DNA from 3 places in the Arthrobacter sp. UYCu712 genome. Region 3 is predicted to be linked to each of the others. Evidence: riboswitches for the same ligand, from Rfam matches in the RefSeq annotation. Region 3 holds a riboswitch; each other region holds the start of a gene.
What was found. A riboswitch is a leader RNA that binds a small molecule or an ion and turns the genes downstream of it on or off. The one in region 3 is predicted to bind S-adenosylmethionine.
Positions count from the first base shown of each region.

Region 1: another riboswitch for S-adenosylmethionine. It lies ahead of metX (homoserine O-acetyltransferase MetX); the one in region 3 lies ahead of ABIB51_RS08690 (aminotransferase class V-fold PLP-dependent enzyme).
Region 2: another riboswitch for S-adenosylmethionine. It lies ahead of ABIB51_RS14315 (DUF1737 domain-containing protein); the one in region 3 lies ahead of ABIB51_RS08690 (aminotransferase class V-fold PLP-dependent enzyme).

Region 1 is NZ_JBEPOZ010000015.1:79,701-87,159, forward strand. It holds gene ABIB51_RS14980 (bifunctional o-acetylhomoserine/o-acetylserine sulfhydrylase) at 26-1,342, shown strand; SAM riboswitch class IV at 1,460-1,575, shown strand; gene metX (homoserine O-acetyltransferase MetX) at 1,587-2,777, shown strand; gene ABIB51_RS14990 (MFS transporter) at 2,979-4,361, shown strand; gene ABIB51_RS14995 (LysR family transcriptional regulator) at 4,489-5,388, opposite strand; gene mmsB (3-hydroxyisobutyrate dehydrogenase) at 5,591-6,493, shown strand; gene ABIB51_RS15005 (CoA-acylating methylmalonate-semialdehyde dehydrogenase) at 6,554-7,459, shown strand, end outside.
Region 2 is NZ_JBEPOZ010000014.1:34,436-41,894, forward strand. It holds gene ABIB51_RS14300 (aminodeoxychorismate lyase) at 1-310, shown strand, start outside; gene ABIB51_RS14305 (glycosyltransferase family 2 protein) at 292-1,392, opposite strand; gene ABIB51_RS14310 (ATP-grasp domain-containing protein) at 1,379-2,311, opposite strand; SAM riboswitch class IV at 2,595-2,710, shown strand; gene ABIB51_RS14315 (DUF1737 domain-containing protein) at 2,724-3,056, shown strand; gene ABIB51_RS14320 (rhodanese-like domain-containing protein) at 3,053-3,472, shown strand; gene ABIB51_RS14325 (O-succinylhomoserine sulfhydrylase) at 3,473-4,681, shown strand; gene ABIB51_RS14330 (glutamate--cysteine ligase) at 4,878-6,068, opposite strand; gene ABIB51_RS14335 (UDP-N-acetylglucosamine 1-carboxyvinyltransferase) at 6,152-7,459, opposite strand, start outside.
Region 3 is NZ_JBEPOZ010000006.1:187,054-194,512, reverse strand. It holds gene ABIB51_RS08700 (Nramp family divalent metal transporter) at 1-1,100, opposite strand, end outside; gene ABIB51_RS08695 (class I SAM-dependent methyltransferase) at 1,276-2,034, opposite strand; gene ABIB51_RS08690 (aminotransferase class V-fold PLP-dependent enzyme) at 2,120-3,553, opposite strand; SAM riboswitch class IV at 3,589-3,702, opposite strand; gene hisN (histidinol-phosphatase) at 3,863-4,675, opposite strand; gene rsgA (ribosome small subunit-dependent GTPase A) at 4,766-5,881, opposite strand; gene aroA (3-phosphoshikimate 1-carboxyvinyltransferase) at 5,865-7,277, opposite strand; gene ABIB51_RS08670 (DoxX family protein) at 7,285-7,459, opposite strand, start outside.

The DNA of each region.
Region 1 (7,459 bases), on a different contig from region 3:
TGCCCGGTCCTTGAGGAGCATTCCGATGTCCAACGCCTGGTCCTTTGAAACCCGCCAGATCCACGCCGGCCAGGAGCCGGACAGCGCCACCGGCGCGCGTGCCCTTCCCATCTACCAGACGACGTCGTTCGTCTTCCCGAGCGCCGAAAGCGCCGCCAACCGCTTTGCGCTCGCCGAACTCGCACCGATCTACACCCGGATCGGCAACCCCACCCAGGACGCGGTGGAGCAGCGGGTGGCGAGCCTGGAAGGCGGACTCGGGGCCCTGCTGCTCAGTTCCGGCCAGGCCGCCGAGACCTTTGCGGTCCTCAACATCGCCGAGGCCGGCGACCACGTGGTGGCCAGCCCCAGCCTGTACGGCGGCACCTACAACCTGCTGGCCCACACGCTGAAGAAGTTCGGCATCTCCGTGACGTTCGTGGAGGACCCGGACAACCTGGAGCAGTGGCGCGACGCCGTCCGGCCCAACACCAAACTGTTCTTCGGCGAAGTGGTCTCCAACCCCCGCCAGGACGTCCTCGACATCGAGGGCATCTCCCGAGTGGCGCACGAGGCCGGTGTGCCCCTGATCGTCGACAACACACTCTCCACCCCGTACCTGATCCGGCCGATCGAGTGGGGCGCGGACATCGTGGTCCACTCCGCCACCAAGTACCTTGGCGGGCACGGCGCCGCGATCGCCGGTGTGATTGTCGACTCCGGCAACTTCGACTTCGGCAAGGACCCGGCACGGTTCCCCGGCTTCAACACCCCGGACCCCACCTACAACGGGCTCGTCTACGCCCGGGACCTCGGCGCGGACGGCGCCCTCGGCGCGAACCTTTCCTACATCCTCAAGGCCCGCGTCCAGCTCCTGCGCGACCTCGGCTCCGCGGTGTCCCCGTTCAACGCCTTCCTCATCGCCCAGGGCATCGAGACCCTGAGCCTGCGGGTCGAGCGCCATGTATCCAACGCCACCCGGGTGGCCGAATGGCTCGAAGCCCGGGCCGACGTCGAATCGGTGGCCTACGCCGGGCTGCCGTCCAGCCCCTGGTACGAGCGCGGCCGCAAGTACGGGCCCAAGGGCACGGGCGCCGTCGTGGCCTTCAACCTCGCCGGGGGAGCGGAGGCCGGCAAGCGCTTCGTGGACGCCCTTGAACTGCACTCGCACGTGGCCAACATCGGCGACGTGCGCTCGCTGGTCATCCACCCGGCGTCGACCACCCACAGCCAGCTCTCCCCGGAACAGCAGACGGTGGCCGGCGTCAACCCGGGACTCGTGCGGCTGTCGGTGGGCCTGGAGCACATTGACGACATCATCGCCGACCTCGAGGCAGGCTTCCGGGCGGCCAAGGGCGCCTGAATCCGCCGGTTTCCGGTGCCCCTGCCGTGTGCAGGGGCACACCGGCGGCCACGCCCGGAGTCACACAGCCGTCACAATTTTCGCCACAACGGCGCCTCCTTTCGTAAACTCAAGGCAGGTCATGAGTGCCAGTGACAGCCCCGGCTTGCTGGCCGGCAACCCTCCTTTTGCGGCGGGGTGCCCCGGGTGAAGACCTGGCCTGCCGGTCTGCCGACGGCGGGCAAGCGCGAAGTTAGGTCCTCAGATGACGATTGCCGCCACCCGCACGGGTGTACCCGGAAGTAAAACCGCCGAAACGCCGGCCGCCGGCCCCGCCGCCGCGGAACCCGACACCGCCTCCGGCCGGACCGTTCCCGACGGAACCGTCCGGCACCTCCGGATCGGTGACCTCGACCTCGAGTCCGGAGCCCGGCTGCCCGCTGCCACGCTCGGCTATGAGACGTGGGGGACGCTCAACGCGGACCGTTCCAATGCGGTCCTGATCGAACATGCGCTCACCGGCGACACCCACGTCACCCGCGGTGCCAGCGAGGAGCCCGGCTGGTGGGAGCAACTGGCCGGCCCCGGCGCCCCGGTGGACACGGACAAATACTTCGTTGTCTCCATCAACATCCTCGGCGGCTGCTACGGCTCCACCGGACCCTCGACGCCGGCTCCGGACGGGGCACCGTGGGGCTCCCGTTTCCCGCTGGTCACCTTGCGGGACACCACAGCAGCCGAGGCACGGCTGGCCGACGCCCTTGGCATCCGCAGCTGGTATGCCGTACTGGGCGGATCCCTCGGCGGTGCCCGCGCCCTGGAATGGGCCGTGTCCTTCCCGGAACGAGTCCGGCGCTGCGCCGTGATTTCCATCGGCGCCAGCAGCACCGCCGAACAGATCGCCTTCGCCCAGGCGCAGACACTCGCCATCCGGCAGGACCCGAGCTTCAACGGCGGGGACTACTACGGCGGCCCGGAACCTGAAGCGGGCCTCGCCCTCGCGCGCCGCATCGCCCACATCACCTACCGCTCCGCCGCCGAACTGGACGTGCGCTTCGGCCGGAATGCGCAGGACTCCGAGGCTCCGCTGGGCGCAGCCTCGCTGGCAGGCCGCGGACGCTACCAGGTGGAGAGCTACCTGGACCATCAAGGCAACAAGCTGGTCCGGCGCTTCGACGCGAACAGCTACATCGCGATCACCGAGGCCCTTATGAGCCACGACGTCAGCCGCGGCCGCGGGGCCCTCGGGGAGGCCCTGGCCCCGGCCACTGCCGACTTCCTCGTCGCGGCCGTGGACTCGGACCGGCTGTACTTTCCGGCCCAGTCCCGGGCCCTCGCCGAAGCCTTGCCCGGCGACGTGGAAGTGCACCTGATCGAGGCGCCGATCGGGCACGACGGCTTCCTGACCGAGATCGGCCAGCTCAGCAGTCAGCTCCGGGAAAACTTCTTCGGCTAGGCCCAGCCTTTAAACCGTCATCGCTGCAGCCGAAACGGCCGCCCCTTGTGCATATTTGCAGATGCGCTCTGCACTAATGGCCGTTGAGGCTGCGGCCGGGAGGGACCATACTCATTGAGAATGACGGCGCGTGTCACAAATCACAGCCGCCCTCCGCCCAATGGTCCATAGGGTGTCGACGGAGACACCAGAGGAGTCGAAATGAGTACGCACAACGCAGCCGCGAGGCGCCCGGAAGAGCCCGAAGTCAAGTCGTCCGGACTGAAGAAGGTGGTGACGGCCTCCATGGCCGGCACCGTCGTGGAATGGTATGAGTTCTTCCTCTACGCCTCCGCCGCCACCCTGGTCTTCGGCAAGCTGTTCTTCCCGAACTCCGGCACGGAGCTCGATGGTATCATTGCCGCCTTCGTGACCTACGCTGTCGGCTTTATCGCCCGCCCGATCGGCGGCATCGTCTTTGGCCACTTCGGCGACAAGTTCGGCCGCAAGCAGCTCCTCCAGCTCAGCATCATCCTGGTGGGCGTCGCGACCTTCGCGATGGGCTGCCTCCCGACCTTCCAGCAGATCGGCTACTGGGCACCGGCCCTGCTGGTCTTCCTCCGCTTCGTCCAGGGCTTCGCCGTCGGCGGCGAATGGGGCGGCGCCGTCCTCCTCGTGGCCGAGCACAGCCCGAGCAAGTCCCGCGGTTTCTGGGCCAGCTGGCCGCAGTCCGCAGTCCCGATGGGCAACCTGCTCGCCACCGGCGTGCTGTTCACCCTCTCCTCGCTGCTCTCCCCGGCCGAATTCCTCAGCTGGGGCTGGCGTGTGGCCTTCTGGCTCTCCGCCGTGATCGTGATCGTCGGTTACTACATCCGCACCAAGGTCCAGGACGCCCCGATCTTCCTCGAGGCCCGCAAGGAAGTCACCGTCGAGAACAAGGGCTACGGCGTCGCCGAAGTCTTCCGCCGCTACCCGCGTGGCGTCTTCACCGCCATGGGCCTGCGCTTCGCGGAAAACATCCTCTACTACCTGGTGGTCACGTTCTCCATCACCTACCTGAAGATCGTGGTCCAGACGGACACCTCGCGCATCCTGCTCCTGCTGCTGGTGGCGCACTTCATCCACTTCTGCGCAGTGCCCATGGTCGGAAAGCTCTCGGATGCCTACGGCCGCAAGCCCGTCTACATGGCCGGCGCGCTCCTGGGCGGCACCTGGGGCTTCTTCGCCTTCCCGATGATGGACACCAAGAACGACCTCATCATCCTCGCGGCCATCACCATCGGCCTTCTCTTCCACGCGCTGATGTACGCCGGGCAGCCGGCCATCATGGCCGAGATGTTCCCGACCCGGATGCGCTACTCCGGCGTCTCCCTGGGCTACCAGGTCACCTCGATCGTGGCCGGTTCCCTGGCCCCGATCATCGCGACCGCACTCCTGAGCCAGTACAAGTCGTCCACCCCGGTGGCGATCTACCTCCTCGGTGCCTGCCTCGTGACGGTATTCGCGGTGTTCATGCTCAAGGAAACCCGCGGGATCTCGCTCCACGACGTCGACGCTGCCGACGCCCGGGGCACGGCGGACCTGCTTGCCGCAGGCAAGAAATAACAGGCAAGAAATAACAGGCAAGAGAGATAGCAACAACGCCAACAGCCACTGTTCCCGTTTCCGCGGGGACAGGGGCTGCTGGCGCTAACCGCCCCGGGCTTGGCCCGCCCGACCGCCTGCCGGCTTCTCAGCCGGCCAGGACATCCTGGCGGGCGGAGATCTCGGTCCGGATCGCCTCGAGCACTGCCTGCACCGGCGCCGAGCGCAGTGATTCGGAACGTGCCACCGCCCAGATGGGCAGCTGGCGCTGGAAGTCATCCGGCAGGACCGGCAGGAAGTCCGGGTTCCCGACGACCAGGAAGTTCGGCAGCAGCCCGATCCCGCCGCCGCGGCGCACGGCCTCGAGCTGGGCGAAGATGCTGGTGGCCTGGAAGCTGGACCGCGGCACGGGCAGCTGGGTGGAGCGGTGGCCCAGTTCCGCAACCTGCAGCGCCGACTCCACGTAGGAGACAAAGCCGTGCTGCCGGACGTCGTCGAGGGTCAGGGGCAGGCCACGGTCCTGCGCGTACTGCGGGCTGGCGTAAAGCCGCAGGAAGTAGTTGCTGAGGAAAATGGTCTGCGCATTGCTGACGTCTAGGTTCCCGACCACCACCTCAAGGTCCACCCCGGAGCGGTTCTGGCTGACTTTGCGCGTGGCGCTGAGCATCTCGACGTTGAGCAGCGGATGTTCCCGCTGCAGCCGCACGAGTGCCGGGGCAACGAACCCGGCGCCGAAGCCGTCCGGCGTCGAGATCCGGACCAGTCCGGAGAGCAGGTCCCCGGTCCGGGTGATTCGGCTCGACAGGGCGCCGAGGGTGCCCTCGATGGCCTCCGCCGCGGAGACCGCCTGGCTGCCGAGCTCGGTCAGCTCCCAGCCGTGCGGGCTCCGTTCCAGGGTCCGGCCGCCGAGCTGTTTGTCCAGGGCGACGATCCGGCGGGAGATGGTGGTGTGGGTGGTGCCAAGCGTCTCGGCGACTGCATTGAACCGGCCCAGCCGCGCCACGGTCAACAGGATCAGCAGGTCATCCGGGCTCGGGAGCCGCCTCAAGTCCACAATGACCTTCCTCCAACTTCCATGTGCAGCGCCATGTGCATCCATGCACATGGCATCTGTGGTTTTTTACCTTGATTGCACTGTAACAGGGTGTGATGCTGGACACGGACCATCCGGCGTCGAGGCCGGACCACGCGCACAGCGCACAGCAACTGCGCAAAGACACTGTGCAGCACAAAGCAAAGGAGCTTATGCCATGGCAGTAATCGCTTGGATCGGACTGGGGAACATGGGCGGGTCCATGTCGGTGAACCTGGCCAAGGCCGGTCATGACGTCCGCGGCTTCGACCTCAACACCGAGGCAGTCGCCGCCGCCGAAGCCGGCGGCGTGAAGCCCGCCAGCAGCATCGCCGAGGCCGTTAACGGCGTCGACGTCGTCTTCACGATGCTCCCCAAGGGCGAGCACGCCCGCGCCGTCTACCTCGGCGAGGACGGCGTCCTGGCGCACGCAGACACCCGCACGCTCCTCGTGGATTCCTCCACGATCGACATCGCCTCAGCCCAGGCCCTGCACGACGCCGCCGCTGCCGCCGGCTTCCGCTTCGTCGACGCCCCGGTCTCCGGCGGCATGAGCGGCGCCAAGGCTGCCACTCTGACCTTCATGATCGGCGGCGAGGCCGGCGCCGTGGCCGAGGCGAGCGAATACATCAAGCCGATGTCCGCGAACATCATCCCGACCGGCGGTGCCACCACCGGCCAGGCCGCAAAGATCTGCAACAACCTCATGCTCTTCATCAACCTGGCCTCGACGGCCGAGGGTGCCGTGCTGGCCGACCGGCTCGGCCTGGACAAGCAGGTGTTCTGGGACATCGCCTCCGTCTCGTCCGGGGACAGCTGGGCGCTGCGCACCTGGTACCCGGTGGCCGGCGTCGTCCCGACCGCGGCCTCCAACAACGACTTCGCGCCCACCTTCACCACCGAGCTGGCCAACAAGGACATCGGCCTCGCGATCAGCGCTGCGCGCGACACCGGCACCCCGCTGGAACTCGGCGAGCACGTCCAGACGCTCTTCCAGCGCCTCATCGACGCCGGCCAGTCCGGGATGGACTGCTCCGCGATCGTCAAGCTCGTCGACGGCTCGCTCGAGTCCGCCAACTGACCTCCTGCCTGCCGGCAAGCTGTATCCCCGAACCTGCACCATACGAAAGAGACCCACTCCATGGAACGCATTCCGCACTTCATCAACGGCGCCCTGATTTCCGACGCCGACCGCTTCGGCCCCGTCTTCAACCCCGCCACCGGCGAGCAGGAAAAGGAAGTCGCCCTGGCCTCCGCCGCCCGGGTCGAGGAGGCCGTCCAGGCCGCCCGCGCCGCCCTGCCGGGCTGGCGCGCCACAAGCCTGGCCAAGCGCACCGCCATCTTCTTCAAGGTCCGTGAACTGATGATGCAGCGCCGTCCCGAGCTGGCGGCCCTGCTGACCAGCGAGCACGGCAAGGTCCTCTCCGACGCGGAGGGCGAGATCACCCGCGGCCTGGAGAACATCGAATTCGCCACCGGGCTGTCCCACATGCTCAAGGGCGAGCGCTCCGAACAGGTCGCCGGCGGCGTCGATGTCCACTCGGTGCGCCAGCCGGTGGGCGTCGTCGCCTGCATCACCCCGTTCAACTTCCCCGCCATGGTGCCCTTGTGGATGATCGGCAGCGCCCTGGCCTGTGGCAACACCGTGCTGCTCAAGCCCAGCGAAAAGGACCCGTCCTCCGCCATCTTCATCGCCCAGGTCTTCGCCGAGGCAGGGCTTCCGGCCGGCGTGCTCAACGTGGTGAACGGCGACAAGGAAGCCGTTGACGTCCTGCTCGAACACCCGGACGTCAAGGCCATCAGCTTCGTCGGATCCACGCCGATCGCGCAGTCCATCTACAAGCGTGCCGCCGACCACGGCAAGCGCGTGCAGGCCCTCGGAGGTGCCAAGAACCACATGGTGGTCCTGCCGGATGCGGACCTCAACATGGCCGCGGACGCCGCGATCTCCGCCGCCTACGGCTCCGCCGGCGAACGCTGCATGGCCGTCAGCGTCCTGGTGGCCGTCGGCAACATCGCCGACGAACTCGTCGACGCGATCACCACC
Region 2 (7,459 bases), on a different contig from region 3:
GGAAACGTCCGACGACGGCGAGGGCGGCGTCCGCACCGTCCGGCGCCTCATCACGCCCCAGCTGGACAGCGGCATCCTGCCCGGCACCTCGCAGGGCGCCCTGTTCACCGCGGCCAAGGCCGCCGGCTGGGAGCTGGGCTACGGACCACTGGAGCCCAAGGACCTGCTCGACGCCGATGCTGTCTGGCTGATTTCAAGCATCCGGCTGCTTGCCCCCGTGAACCACATTGACGGCAAGGAGATCGGCACCCCGGAGCTGCGCAAGCAGCTGACGGCGGAGCTGAACGCCCTTTACGCCACCATCGGGTAACCGGATCGGCCTAGGCCGTCCAGGCCTCCCGGAGCGCCCGCCGGCGTCCTCGTCCAGCTCCGGGGCGTTCCCCCGCGGGCTCTGCCACGGGCGCGGTCGCGTCCGAGTGCGGCCAGCAGGGACAGGGCAGTGAACACGGTGCCGACAGGGGCGAGCGGCAGCGGCAGCCGGCGGAGCACGAGATCCCCGTCCCGGCGGCTGCCGGCCAGGTCCACGTGGACCGCCCCCGCGTGAAGCAGTCCGCACACCCGGCGGTCCCGCTGCCGCCAGAGTTCCCGGACGGTCGAGGCGGATCCCGCGACGATCCGGGCACACGGCGCAAAGCCGACGCGGTATCCGGCGCCGTGCACGCGCCAGGCCAGCTCCAGCTCCGCAGACGCAGTGTCCTCCCGGAACGGCCCGATTTCCGCCAGCACCTTGCGGGGGAACGCCACGATGGGGCCGGCGGCCGAGGGAAGGCCACCCAGCTCGGACAATGCCCGCCGCGTCATCCCGGCGGCGAAGCGCCCGGGGAAGGCCAGCGCCCTGGTCCGAACCGGGTCCGCGGGGGCAGACACCTCATCGCCGCAGACAGCGCCGGTACCCGGATCCTCGAATCCCTGCAGCATCCGGTCGATGGCGTCCCGGGAGAAGATCCCGCCCGCGCCGGCAACCATAACGACGTCGCCGGTGGCATGGCGGGCACCCAGGTTCAGGGCGGCGCCCTTTCCTGCGGCGGCTTGGCCCAGGACCTTGATCCGCGGGTCCGCAGCGGCAAGGCCCGCCGCGAGTTGGGCCGTGTTGTCCGTGGACCCGTCGTCGACGAGGATCACCTCATACCGGGCGTAGCCGGTGAGTTCGATGGACCGAAGGCAGTTCCCGATGGCGCCGGACTCATTGCGGACCGGGACGACAATGGAGACGCTGGGCCATTGATCCCACAGTGTCGGGACTCCGCGCCGGCGACGGCGGGCGGCACGGACCTCGAACCGCACGGCCAGGGGCAGCGCGATCAGCTGAACGAGGCCGAACAGCAGGCTCGGCGCGCCGAGGAGGAGCAGGAGGATCAGGGCGCCCGGGGCAGCGGGGTCAAACCAGGACACTGGCGTACGCCCCGGTTCCCTGCCGGAACGACGCCGGGTTGAAGGACGGCAGGTTGAAGGCGTCCAGGACGGCGTCGAGCAGTTCGGGCGCCACGTCGCTGAAGGCGCCGAAGCGGGCGTCCACGCCCAGCACCACCGGGGTTCCGTCGGCCCTGCGGCGGACATCCAGGTGAACGGGACCGATCAGGCCCAGTGAACGGACGGCGGCTGTCGCCACGTCGCCCACGTCCATGGCCTCACCGGCCAGGACCCGCCGGGTCACCGCCCCGCAGCCTTCGATCCGGGCCTTTTCCACCACAACGGCGAATGGGGATGCCGCATTGTGCGCCGGTGTCCCGTAGACCATCGGGGAATATTCCAATCCGGGAATATATTCCTGCACAATCTGCCCGTCAGGCAATTCACCCCAGTCGATGTCCTCGGTCCCGTCGATGACGATCACATCGCAGCCGCCGCGGTAGGACCGGGACTTGACCACCACCGGTCCGTCCAGCGCAGCCATCGCGGCACCGGCGTCGACGAAGTCCCCGGGAACGCCGAAGCGGGGGACCGGAATTCCGGCAGAGCGCAGGTGCCACGCCGTGAAGAGCCGGTCGTTGGCGAGAGCGACGGGGCCGGGATCGCCCACGATCACACGGACGTCCCGTCCGAACCCGGCACGTGCCGCGGAGACCTGCATCAGCTCATCGCTGCCGGCCGGAATCACCAGGTTAACGCCCTCCCGGGCGACGATCCGGCGCAGCACAGGCATCATCTCAGGATCAGCGGCCGGCGGCACCCTGACCCCGCTGACGCCCGATCCGTCCGGCAGTTCCCGGACATCGGCGCCCATGAACGGAACGCCCCGGGACCGCAGCTGGGCGGCGAGGGCGGTGCCGGCAGGGCTGCCGACACTGGTGATCAGGACGCGGGGTTTCACGGTTTCTCCGTTTCAGTTCCGAGGCGGCGGGCAGGCCTTGGCATTTCTGCCCGGCACCCTCAATCTGCGGCGGCTTGGCACTCCAGGACCTCCGGCGGAAGCCTGCCTCCAGTAAAGGCGAGCGACCTATCAGAAGACCCGAGTGGGCCCTACTCGAAACTGTCCGGGCGCGGATCCGGACGGGACAAGTAATACGTATGCCCGGGACCGGGACCGGAAGCCGGTTACGGAACATGACGGCGGCGCGGTGCGCGCGGGCGTCGCAGGTGTTACGTTTTTCGGGAGTAACGAGAACCGGCGCCAAGCCCTGACTGGCCGGTCGGCAACCCTCCCTTTCGCGGCGGGGTGCCTCAGGTGAATACTCGGCATATCGACCCATTCGAGCTGCAAGCGTGAAAGAAGGAGTCCCGTCGTGCCTGACGCATCCGCCCCCGCTGTCCCAAGCACAGCACCCGCGCCGTCCCCCGCCCGCCCGGGCGCGGCCATTGAGGAACGGCTGGCCTACCGCCTGTTCACCGGCCCCGACGACCGTTCCTTCTGCGAGCGGGTTTCGACGGCCCTGGCAGGGGGCTACGTCCTGCACGGGAGCCCCTCCGCCAGCTTCAACGGCAGCAGCGTCATCGTTGCCCAGGCCGTGGTGCTGCCGGCAGCGATCGCCAGCGCCGATGCCGCGGTCGCCGACGCGGTGGAAGGCCTGGAAATTGACGGCTTCGGCTTTGAAGAGACCATCGAGGGCAACGCATGAGCTACGCCGGAGACCTGAGCCCGCAGGAAGCCTGGGCCAAACTCGAGGCGGGCGCCATCCTGGTCGATGTCCGCACCGAGGGCGAATGGGCCCACATTGGCATCCCGGACACCGCATCCGCGGGCAACAAGCGGAATGATCCGCTGTTCATCCAGTGGAACCTGGCCGGCGGCATCCCCAACTCGCAGTTCGTTGAGCAACTCAAGCAGCAGGCACCGGAGGATACCGGCACCGAGCTGGTCTTCCTCTGCCGTTCGGGTGCCCGGTCCATCGCCGCCGCAATCGCCGCCACCGAGGCCGGCTACACGTCCTACAACGTCCTTGAGGGTTTCGAGGGCGAGCCGGACAAGTTCGGCGAACGGAGCGTTAACGGCTGGAAGAACCGTGGCCTGCCCACCAACCTCGGAAAGAACTAAGTGACTTTCAACCCCGACGCCGCCGGCTGGAGCCCGGAAACCCAGGCTGTCCGCGGCGGGCTGGACCGCACGGGCTTCCAGGAAACCACCGAGCCGATCTTCCTCAACTCCGGCTTCGTCTACGAATCCGCCGCCGCCGCCGAGCGTGCCTTCACCGGGGAGGACGAGCGCTTCGTCTATTCCCGCTACGGCAACCCCTCGGTGGCCACTTTCCAGGAACGCCTCCGCCTTCTTGAGGGCACCGAGGCGTGCTTTGCCACGGCGTCCGGCATGTCCGCGGTGTTCACCGCCCTCGGCGCCCTGTTGGCAGCCGGCGACCGGGTGGTCGCCGCCCGCTCGCTGTTCGGCTCCTGCTTCGTCATCCTCAACGAAATCCTGCCGCGCTGGGGCGTGGAAACCGTCTTCGTCGACGGGCCGGACCTGGAGCAATGGAGGGTGGCCTTGTCGGAGCCGACGACGGCGGTCTTCTTCGAGTCGCCGTCGAACCCGATGCAGGAGATTGTGGACATCGCCGCTGTCAGCGACCTGGCCCATGCCGCGGGCGCCACCGTTGTGGTCGACAACGTCTTCGCCACTCCCCTGCTGCAGCGGTGCGGGGACCTCGGCGCGGATGTTGTTGTGTACTCCGGCACGAAACACATCGACGGCCAGGGCCGAGTCCTCGGCGGCGCGATCCTGGGCACCAAGGAATTCATCGACGGCCCGGTCAAGCAGCTCATGCGCCACACCGGACCGGCGCTCTCCGCCTTCAATGCGTGGGTGCTGACCAAGGGCCTCGAGACCATGGCGCTGCGCGTGAACCATTCATCGGCGTCGGCCCTGCGGCTGGCCGGGTGGCTCGAGGGGCAGCCCGCGGTGAACTGGGTGAAGTACCCGCTGCTGAAATCGCATCCGCAATACGAGCTGGCGGCCAGGCAGATGAAGGCCGGCGGCACGGTGCTCACGCTCGAGCTTTCCCCCTCCCCCGGGCGCTCCGCCAAGGAGGCCGCATTCGCGCTGCTGGACGCGCTGCGGATCATCGACATCTCCAACAACCTGGGCGATGCGAAGTCCCTCATCACCCACCCGGCCACGACGACCCACCGCGCCATGGGGCCGGACGGACGCGCGGCGATCGGGCTCAGTGACGGCGTGGTGCGGCTCTCCGTGGGCCTGGAGGACCTCGACGACCTCATCCGCGACCTCGGCCAGGCGCTCAAGCAGGTCTAGGGCTTCGTCCGGCCGCGAGATTACAGTTAACGGCAGTGTTGCCGCGGCAAAGTCATATGGTCGTTGCAACGCTCTGAAAGATGGAGCGTTTGATGGGCAAGGTGTTTTCCTTGAATGCCCGCGCTGAGTTCTTTGATTTGGTGTGTGGCGGAATGTCGAACTGTCATCTCGCGGCGCCATACCCCGGGTTTCCCGTTCAGGCCTCGCGCACGCGGCCCAGGGTCGGCGCCTCGTCCCCGGGATCCCCGGCGTCCGCGTCCGCCCCGCGCAGGGTCTCGTGGACTGCCCGGTCCACGACCGCAATGAGTCCGCCCTGCCGGTGCGGCCTGCGCTGCAGCTGCGACCCCGTCCCCTCCGCCAGGACCCTTGTGATGCCCTCGCGGGCCAGCTCAAGCTCCCCCTGCTCCGCCAGGACCGGGGCCAGGTAATCCACGAAAGCGTGGACAACGTCCGCTGCCGGCGCCGGCGTGAAGGTCCCGAAGTCCAGCAGCTGGCCGCGCAACCCGCAATTGCTGGCCTGCCAGGCGGCCATCCGCAGCAGCAGCGTGGGCACCGGGGCGGGCTCGACGCCGTCGTACCATTCCCGGCAGGCGGATTCGACGAGGGCCCGCACCAGCACGGCGATCAGCGCCGCGTCCTCGGCCCGCAGGCAGACGTCGGCGACCCGGACCTCCACTGTGGGATGGTGCCGGCACAACCGGGCGTCGAAATAGATCATCCCCTCGTCCATCAGCACGCCGCTTTCCACCAGCCGGGTCACCACCCGCCGGTACACGGGCAGGCTGCCGAAGATCATGGTGGGGCCCGAGCCCGGCCACCGGTTCCACGCCTGCGTGCGGTAGCTTTCAAACCCGGTTTCCGCGCCGTTCCAGTACGGGGAATTGGCGCTGAGGGCAATCAGCACGGCCAGCTTGTCCCGGATCCGGTCCATCGCCGCCACCCCCTCCTCCGGCGACTCCACAAAGGTGTGGACGTGGAAGCCGCAGGTCAGCTGGTTGCGGACGGTGAGCCCGAAGCGTTCCTGCATGGTCACGTAACGCTGCGTCGGCGTCGTGTGGGTCGCGGAACCCCGGGGCGAAGTGGCCAGGGCCGCGACGCGGCCGCCGTGCGCCCGGGCGGCGCGGTCTGCACGGACCCGGCTCTGCCTGACCTGCTGGAGCAGCCGGGGGTAATCCAGGCACGGCAGGGTCTGGGTTTCAATCTGTTCCAGCTTGAGCTCGAAGCTGAACCCGGCGTCCTCGTGGACTGGAGCCTGCGCCGCGACCACCCGGCCGGCGTCCTGCGTTGGCGGCACCAGGCCGGGCAACATGACGTCGGCCAGGGCAAGCGGCATCCCCGTTTCCGGGTCCACTATCAGCAGTTCTTCCTCCACGCCGAAGGTGCGCATGATTCTATTGTGCGTCAGGATCCGCTGAAACGCGCGGGGTCAGCCGGCCGGAGGAATCGAAGGGTCCTGTGGATCCAGTGGATTCAGTCTTGGAAGTACTCGATCTTCGCGCCGATGGTGTTGAGCCGTTCGGCAAGGTCCTCGTAGCCACGCTCGATCACATAGATGTTGCGCAGTTCCGAGACTCCCCGCGCTGCGAGCATGGCCAGCAGGAGGCACGCGGCCGGCCGGAGCGCGGGCGGGCAGCCGACTTCCGCCGCACGCCACTTGGTGGGGCCGTTGACGTAGATCCGGTGCGGGTCGAGCAGCTGCACCTGGGCGCCGAGCTTGTTCAGTTCGGTCAGGTAGATCGCCCGGTTCTCGTAGACCCAGTCGTGGATCATGGTCTGGCCGTGGGCGTTGGCGGCAATGACCGCGAAAAACGGCAGGTTATCGATGTTGAGCCCGGGGAAGGGCATCGGGTGGATCTTGTCTTCCGGCGCCAGTAATTCCGAGGGCTTGGTGGTGACATCCACCAGCCGGGTGCGGCCGTTGCGGGCAAGATACTCGCCGGACACGTCGAGCCGCTGGCCCATCTGTTCGAGCGTGGCGAGTTCGATTTCCATGAACTCGATGGGGACACGGCGGATGGTGACTTCGGAGTTCGTCACGATGCCGGCAGTGATGAGGCTCATCGCCTCGATCGGATCCTCGGACGGGAAGTATTCAATGTCGACGTCCACGGACGGGCGGCCGGTGATTTTCAGGGTGGTGGTTCCCACGCCCTGGATCTCCACGCCCAGCATCTGCAGATAGAAGCACAGGTCCTGCACCATGTAGTTGGGGCTGGCGTTGCGGATGATGGTGGTGCCGCGGCGGTGGGCGGCGGCCATGATCGCGTTTTCGGTGACGGTGTCACCGCGTTCGCTCAGCACGAAGGAGCGGTCGTGTCCGTCCGACGGCGGCGCCTGCACCGCGTAGAACCCGGACTTCGCTTCGACACTGAGGCCGAACTGGCGCAGCGCCTGCATGTGCGGCTGGACCGTGCGGGTGCCGAGGTCGCAGCCGCCGGCGTAGGGCAGCCGGTATGCGCTGGATTCGTCCAGCAGCGGGCCCAGCAGCATGATGACGCTACGGGTCCGGCGGGCGGCCTCCACGTCCATGGAGTCGAGGTCCAGCACGTCGGGGCGGCGGATCTGGAGGTCGTTGGCGTTCAGCCAGGTGCATTCGACGCCGATGCTCGTCAGGACCTCGACGATCCGGTTGACCTCTTCGATCCGGGCCAGCCGGCGCAGGGTGGTGGTGCCGCGGTTGATCAGGCTGGCGCACAGCAGGGCGACGCCGGCGTTCTTGCTGCTGTTGACATCCACGGCGCCGGAGAGGGTGCGCCCGCCCTCGACCCGGAGGTGGGT
Region 3 (7,459 bases):
CTCAGGACGAGGCCCCAGGTGGGGTCGAAGCCCACGGACAGGAGCACGACGGCGGGAATCAGCGTGATGACGCGGCGCGTCATCAACGGGATCCGGATCTTGAGCAGGCCCTGCATGATGGTTCCGCCGGCGTAGCAGCCCACCGAGGTGGAGGCGAGTCCGGAAGCGAGCAGGCCGACGGCGAAAATGACGCCGATGACCGGCCCGAGGTTGGCCGTGATGGCGGCGTGCGCGCCCTCGATGGTGTCCGTCCCCTCTTCTCCGCCCAGCGTCGACGCCGCCAGCAGCAGCATGCCGATGTTCACGATGCCGGCGATGGCGAGGGCCGCCACAACGTCCCACCGGGTGGCCTTGACGAGGCGGGCCATGGCCGGCGCCGGAACATGCACGTGCGGATTCGGCCGGTGCCGGTCCCGGGAGAGCGCGGAATGGACGTAGATGGCGTGCGGCATCACGGTGGCGCCCAGCATGCTGGCAGCCAGCAGGACCGTGTCCGGACCCTGGAAGCCCGGCACCAGCCCGGCAAGGACGCCGCCGGGGCTGGGCGGGTTGATGAAGAGGCCGGCCAGGAATCCGATGGCGATGATGCCCAGCAGGAAGATGATCACGAATTCGAAGGGCCGCTGCCGGTTTCTGGCCTGGACCGCCAGCAGCCCCATCGACACGCCGCCGACGATCAGTGCGCCGAGGGGCAGGGGCAGCCCGAAGAGCAGGTACAGGGCGATCGCCCCGCCCACGACTTCCGCGAGGTCGGTGGCCGCGGCCACGATTTCGGCCTGGACCCAGAAGGCGCGCCGCCAGAACGGCTTGAGCCGCTCGCCAAGAATCTCCGGCAGGCTTTTGCCGGTCACGATGCCCAGCTTCGCGGACTGGTACTGGACCAGCACGGCCATGACGTTGGCGGCGACGAGGACCCAGACCAGGAGGTAGCCGTACTGTGCCCCGGCCGTGAGGTTGGCGGCGACATTTCCCGGGTCGACGTAGGCAATGGAGGCCACGAAGGCGGGGCCCAGCAGTCCGAGGAGTGCCCTGCGCGCACCAGGCTTCCGCCGGGCCGGTGCTCCCGGCGGCGGGGGCTGGTGCCCGGTTACTTCCAGCACTGCGGCTCCCAAGGTTCGGGGCGTCAACGTTGACGCGGCGGTTGGTACCGGAGGATGGTGCGGACCGGTCCCAAAGTTTCGAGTGCCTGCAGCTCAATGTTAGGCATACCGAAACAATAAGCCCCGGCGGGCGTCGACTGCAATGCGGCCGGGATGAGGCCGGGAGCCGCCTGCGTCAGGTCCGGACGGCCCGCCAGGTCTGGGTCAGGTAGGGGAACGCAAGGACGTCGCCGGGGCCGTGGCCGAGGTGGTCGTTCAGGTACCAGGCGAGGTTGGCCAGCACCTTGGCCCGGGTCGCCTCGCCGGCGGCCAGGTAGTAGCTGCGGGATTTTGCCAGGTCGATGATGTCCACGGTGCGCATGGCATCATCCCAGCGGGTCAGGTGGCTTTCGAGGCCCGTGAACTCCGGTCCCAGCGGCGGTTTGAAGTGCGGCTTGTGGACATCGCCGGCGTGCATGATCCGGGAGAGCCGGTGCACCCACGGGACGGAGGTGTCCATCTGGTTCCAGATCAGCCCCAGCACGCCGCCGGGGCGGAGGATCCTGGCGATCTCGGTGCTGGCACGGAGCGGATCGCACCAGTGCCAGGCCTGGGCGACCGTGACGAGGTCGAAGGCCTCCGGAGCCAGCCCGGTGTCTTCGGCGGTGCCCTCGACGGCGGCCACTCCGGGCAGTGCCTGCCGCAGCTGTGCCAGCATGTCGGAGGAAGGGTCGACGGCGACGGTGTGCAGCCCGCGTTCGACCAGCAGGGCCGTGAATTTTCCCGTTCCGGCGCCGATGTCCGCCGCGTCCCGCGCGCCGGCGGGGATCAGCCAGTCGGCCGATTCGCCGGGGTATCCCGGGCGGACCCGCTCGTAGTGGGCTCCACCGTCCTGGAAGCTCTGCCCGAGCTCCTGCCGGCGTTCGTGGTGAAGTTTGGGGCCGCCGCGTGCCACGTGCGATCTCCTTCGGGCAGGTCTGATGGGTACCTTCCGAATTTACCGCACGCGACCGCTGCGCACGCGCCAGTGGTTCGGGCGCCTACTCCACCACGGTGCACGGCGCGGCGCCGGCGGTGCCGGGGGTGTTCGGCGCCCAGTGCGGGTAGCTGCGGGTGTCGTTGGACGGCACCCAGCGGCCGGCATCCACCACGTAGTCCCAGCCGAGGCCGGCCTGCCGCAGTTCCTGGATCCCGGCGAGCAGCCGCTGCGCGTCTTCGAGCCGTGAGCCGAGACCGAAGCTGGCCCGCAGCGAACCGGACGGGAGGCCGAGCCGCTTGAGCAGCGGATGGGCGCAGAACCGGCCGTCGCGCAGGCCGATGCCGTGTTCGGCGGAAAGATACGCGGCCACCAGGCCGGCGTCGTAGCCTTCCACGGAGAAATTGACGACGCCGATCGTGCCGGCGCCCTGCCCGTGGTCTTCGGGGTCCGTGTCCGAGAAGATCTGGTGCACGGTCACGCCGTCGATCCGGCGGAGTCCCTCAACCAGGAAGGACCGGATGGCGTCCTCGTGGGCGTGCCACCGCGTCCGGTCAAGGGCCGCTATCACCTGGGTGGCCCGGGCCAGCGTGGCGGCACCCAGGACATTGGGGGAGCCGCCCTCGTGCCGGGCCGGACCGGTGGTCCAGCTGACCGTGTCGAGCCTGGCGTCGCTGACCGCTCCGCCGCCGGCGAGGTGCGGGGTTCCGGCGTCGAGCCAGTCCGGGCGGCCCACCAGCACGCCGGACCCGAACGGTGCGTAGAGCTTGTGGCCCGAGAAAGCGAGGTAGTCGATGCCGTCCGCGGCCACGTTGATGCGCCGGTGCGGGGCAAGCTGCGCGGCGTCGACGACGATCCGGGCGCCGTATTCGTGGGCGAGGGCGGCGAGGGCGCGGACCGGCAGGATCTCGCCCGTGACGTTCGAGGCGCCGGTGACGGCCAGGAGGCTGACGCCGCCGAGCGCGAGCTGTTCGCGGAGCTTCCCGAGGGTCTCCGCCAGGGTGGGAGCGGCGACGACGCTGCGGTGCGGTACGGACTGCCACGGCAGCAGGTTGGCGTGGTGCTCGATGTCGAGGTAGAGGACCTCGCCGGTGTGGCGGCCGTCCGCGACGGGCAGGCAGCCGGCCAGCAGGTTCAGCGAATCGGTGGTGTTGCGGGTGAAGATCACCGAGTCGTCCGGGCGTCCGCCGACAAACTCGCGCACAATGTCGCGGGCGTTTTCGTAGACGGAGGTGCTGATCTGGGAGGCGTACCCGGCGCCGCGGTGGACGCTCGCGTAGAACGGCAGGATCTCGTTCAGGTAGGCCGACACCACGGACAGGGCGGGCGCGGACGCTCCGTAGTCCAGGTTCGCGTAGCGGACGTGTCCGCCCTGGATCAGCGGGGCCTGGATCTCCGCGCCGGTGACGGCGGCGAACGGCCGGCCGGCGACGGCGAAACGGTCGGGCAGCGCCGTCGCGGACGGGGAGTGGGTGGCGGGAATGGTGGCAGTCGTCATGGGACCTCGCTTGAAAAAGGACCCCACGCACCGGGGATCCGCGCTTGCCGGGTCCAGTCAGGACCGGCCAGGTCGTCACCCGGGGCACCCCACCGCGAATGGAGGGTTGCCGGCCAGCAAACCGGGGTTTAGCGCTGGCACTCGTGACCTGCTTCGAGCCTAGGACATCCCTGCTGCCGCGGAAAAGGCGGGGGCCAATATGAAGCGTAATGTTACGCGCCGCCGGGAAAGGCCGGATTGGGCGAAGAAAAGACGCCGGCGGCCCCGAATCTGGGGGCCGCCGGCGTCATTAATTCGTGCGAAGGCTGCTTAGAGCAGGTCGTCCAGTCCCGGGTTGAGGCGCTTGAGGACCTCGGAGTGCAGGATCGAGTTGGTGGCGAGGGCGTTGCCGCCGAAGGGCCCGTCCTCGCCTTCGAGGGACGTGAAACGGCCGCCGGCTTCGGTGACGATCGGGACCAGGGCCGCCATGTCGTAGAGGTTCAGTTCGGGTTCGCAGGCGATGTCGACGGCGCCCTCCGCCACGAGGCAGTAGGACCAGAAGTCGCCGTAGGCGCGGGTCCGCCAGACCTCCTCCGTCAGGCCGAGGAACTCGTCAAGGTTTCCGCGTTCCTTCCAGCCGCCCAGGCTCGAGTAGGACAGCGAGGCGTCCGAAAGCTGGGACACGTTGGAGACCCGCAGCCGGGTCGCGGCGGCGAGCGAGCGTCCCATGTAGGCGCCGGCGCCCTTGGCCGCCCACCAGCGCTTGCCCAGGGCCGGGGCGCTGACGACGCCGACGACGGGCTCTCCCTCGTCGACGAGGGCGATCAGGGTGGCCCAGACGGGGACGCCGCGGACGAAGTTCTTGGTCCCGTCGATCGGGTCGATGATCCAGCGCCGCGACCCGTGGCCGGAGCTGCCGAATTCCTCGCCGAGGACGGCGTCGCGTGGGCGGGAGCGGGACAGCTGGCCGCGGATCGCTTCCTCGGCGGACTTGTCGGCGTCGGTGACCGGCGTCAGGTCAGGCTTCGTTTCGATCCGAAGATCGAGCGCCTTGAAGCGGCTCATGGTCTGGGAATCGACGGAATCTGCCAGTACATGGGCAAGGCGCAGGTCATCGTTGTAGCTCGAAGCGGGTTGACTCATGGTTCCAAACTACCGCCAAAGCGGGCCGCCCGCCGGGAGGCCACGGCCCCGGGACACCGCGGGGCGGCCCCGGCGTGCACCGCGCCGGGCCTACGAAACGGTGCCGAGTTCCTTGACGTCCTGCGCTTCCATCCGCGGGTCCGTGCCGAGGAGGCGGCGCAGCGACGTGAGCCGGGCCGGGCCGGACGGTCCCGCGTGGCCTGCCGCGACCCAGGCATCGACGCCGCAGTTGACGGCGCTCGTGTCGTGCTTGCAGCCCCGTTCGCAGTTGTCCGTGCCGGGTTCCAGGTCCGGGAAGGAACGCAGGATCCGGTCCGGATCCACGTGGGCCAGGCCGAAGGACCGGATGCCCGGGGTGTCGATGATCCAGCTGCCGGCGGGCGCATCGTTGACCTTGAGCGCCAGTGCCGAGGACGAGGTGTGCCGGCCGCGGCCGGTGACCGCGTTGACGCCGCCGGTGGCGCGCTCGGCGCCGGTGAGGGCGTTGACCATGGTGGACTTGCCGACGCCGGAGTGGCCGAGCATGACCGTGACCTTGCCGTCGAGGTAGTCGCGCAGCTGTGACACCGCGTCCTTGTCCAGCCGGGCGGACAGCCCGTCGTCCGAGCGGGCGTCGATGCCGGAGGCGGCCGAGTCCGCCGTTTTGCTGATGATGACCGGGAAATCCAGGTGCTGGTAGTTGGAGAGCAGCTCGGCGGGATCCTTGACGTCGGCTTTCGTGACGAGGAGCAGGGGAGCGATGCCGGCGTCGTAGGCGGCCACGAGGGCGCGGTCGATGAACCCGGTCCGCGGCTCCGGGTTGGCGGCAGCCACCACGATCACGAGCTGGTCCGCGTTCGCGACGACGGCGCGCTCGATCGGATCGGTGTCGTCGGCGCTGCGCCGCAGGAGTGTGTTGCGGTCCTGGATCTTCACGAGCCGGGCAAGGGTGTCCGGTTCGCCGGTGACGTCGCCGACGAGCGAGACGAAGTCGCCGGCCACCACGGGGTTGCGGCGCAGTTCCCGGGCGCGGGCGGCGATGATCTTGCGTTCCTCCCCGGTGCCCTCGCCTACTACGGCGGTGTAGCGTCCGCGGTCGACGGTGATGATCCGGCCGGTGACGGCGTCGTCATAGCTGGGACGGTCCTTGGTGCGCGGCCGTGTGCCCTTTTTGTTGGGCCGGATCCGGACATCCGATTCGTCCCAGGAGTCAGTGCTGCGGGCCACGGGTGGCGTCCTTTGTGTCTGCGGGGGCCGCGGCGGTTTCTCCGGTGCTGCCTTGGGCCAGCATCGCTTCCCACAGCAGGGGGAAATCCGGCATGGTCTTGGCCGTGGCCGCGATGTCCTCGACCTCGATGCCAGGCACTGCAAGGCCCAGGATGGCCCCTGCCGTGGCCATGCGGTGGTCCGCATAGCTGTGGACGACGCCGGCATGGAGCGCAGCGGGCCGGATGATCAGGCCGTCACTGGTTTCCTCGGCGTCGCCGCCCAGGCGGTTGATCTCGGCCACGAGTGCGGCCAGCCGGTCCGTTTCGTGTCCCCGGAGGTGGGCGATGCCGCTGAGGCGCGACGGTCCCGTGGCGAGGGCGCAGAGCGCCGCGACGGTCGGGGCGAGCTCGCTGGTTTCATCGAAGTCGCCGCCGGTGATCTCCGGGCCGCCGGCCACTGTCAACGTGCCGCCCTCGAGGGTGACGGTGGCGCCCATGGTGGTGAGGATGTTCCGCCAGAGGTCTCCCACCTGGGTGGTCGCGTCGGGCCAGCCCGGGATCCGGACGGTGCCGCGGGTCGCCAGGGCGGCGGCGAGGAACGGTCCTGCGTTGGAGAGGTCCTGCTCGATGTGGTGGTCGAAGGCGCGGATGGGGCCGGGGGAGACGATCCAGTGGTTCGGGACGGAATCGTCCACGGCGACACCGACTCCCCGCAGCACGGCGACCGTCATGCCGATGTGGTCCAGGCTGGGGACGGGCTTGCCTACGTGTTCAAGGTGCAGACCCTCGGTGAAGCGGGCACCGGCGAGCAGCAGGGCGGAGACGAACTGCGAGGAGGCGCTGGCGTCGATGACGAGGTGCCCGCCGCGGACTTCGCCTGTGCCCTGGACGGTGAACGGCAGGGACGACGCCGGTCCGCCGTCGGGCGCGCTGACGTCGACGCCGAGCCCGCTGAGGGCGCCGATGATGGCGCCCATCGGGCGGTTGCGGGCGTGCGGGTCGCCGTCGAACAGGCTCTCGCCGTGGCGGAGCGCCGCGACCGGCGGGACGAAGCGCATGACAGTGCCCGCGAGTCCGCAGTCGATGCCGGTCCGGTCCGTGGAGGCCTCAAGGCTGATCGGCGTGATTTCCAGGTCGGGGCCGAAGGCGCCGTCCCCCGGAATCTCCGTGATGGTGGCTCCGAGCTGGCGGAGCGCCTCGATCATCAGCGCCGAGTCCCGCGAATGCAGGGGGGCGCGCAACCGCGAGGGGCCGTCGGCCAGGGCGGCCAGCACGAGGTATCGGTTGGTCAGGGACTTGGACCCCGGAACGGTGACCGTCGCGTCGACGGGCCGCGCGGCAAACGGTGCCCGCCAGTGCGGCGCCCCGGCTGCCGGGACGGGCGTGGTTGCTGCTGTGGGGGTGGCGCCTGTCATTGCCTTCTTATGCTCCGACGGTGTGGTCTACGGCCTTGCGGACGGCCTTGTCGGCCTTCTTGAGCTGCTTGCCGCTGGTCTTCTTGACGTCGGCGGCGAGGTGGCCGGCGTTCCTGCGGGCGTCAGCGGCGAGGTGCTCCGCGCGCCAGGCGAGGCTGGGCTTTCCGTTGGTGTCGACGGAG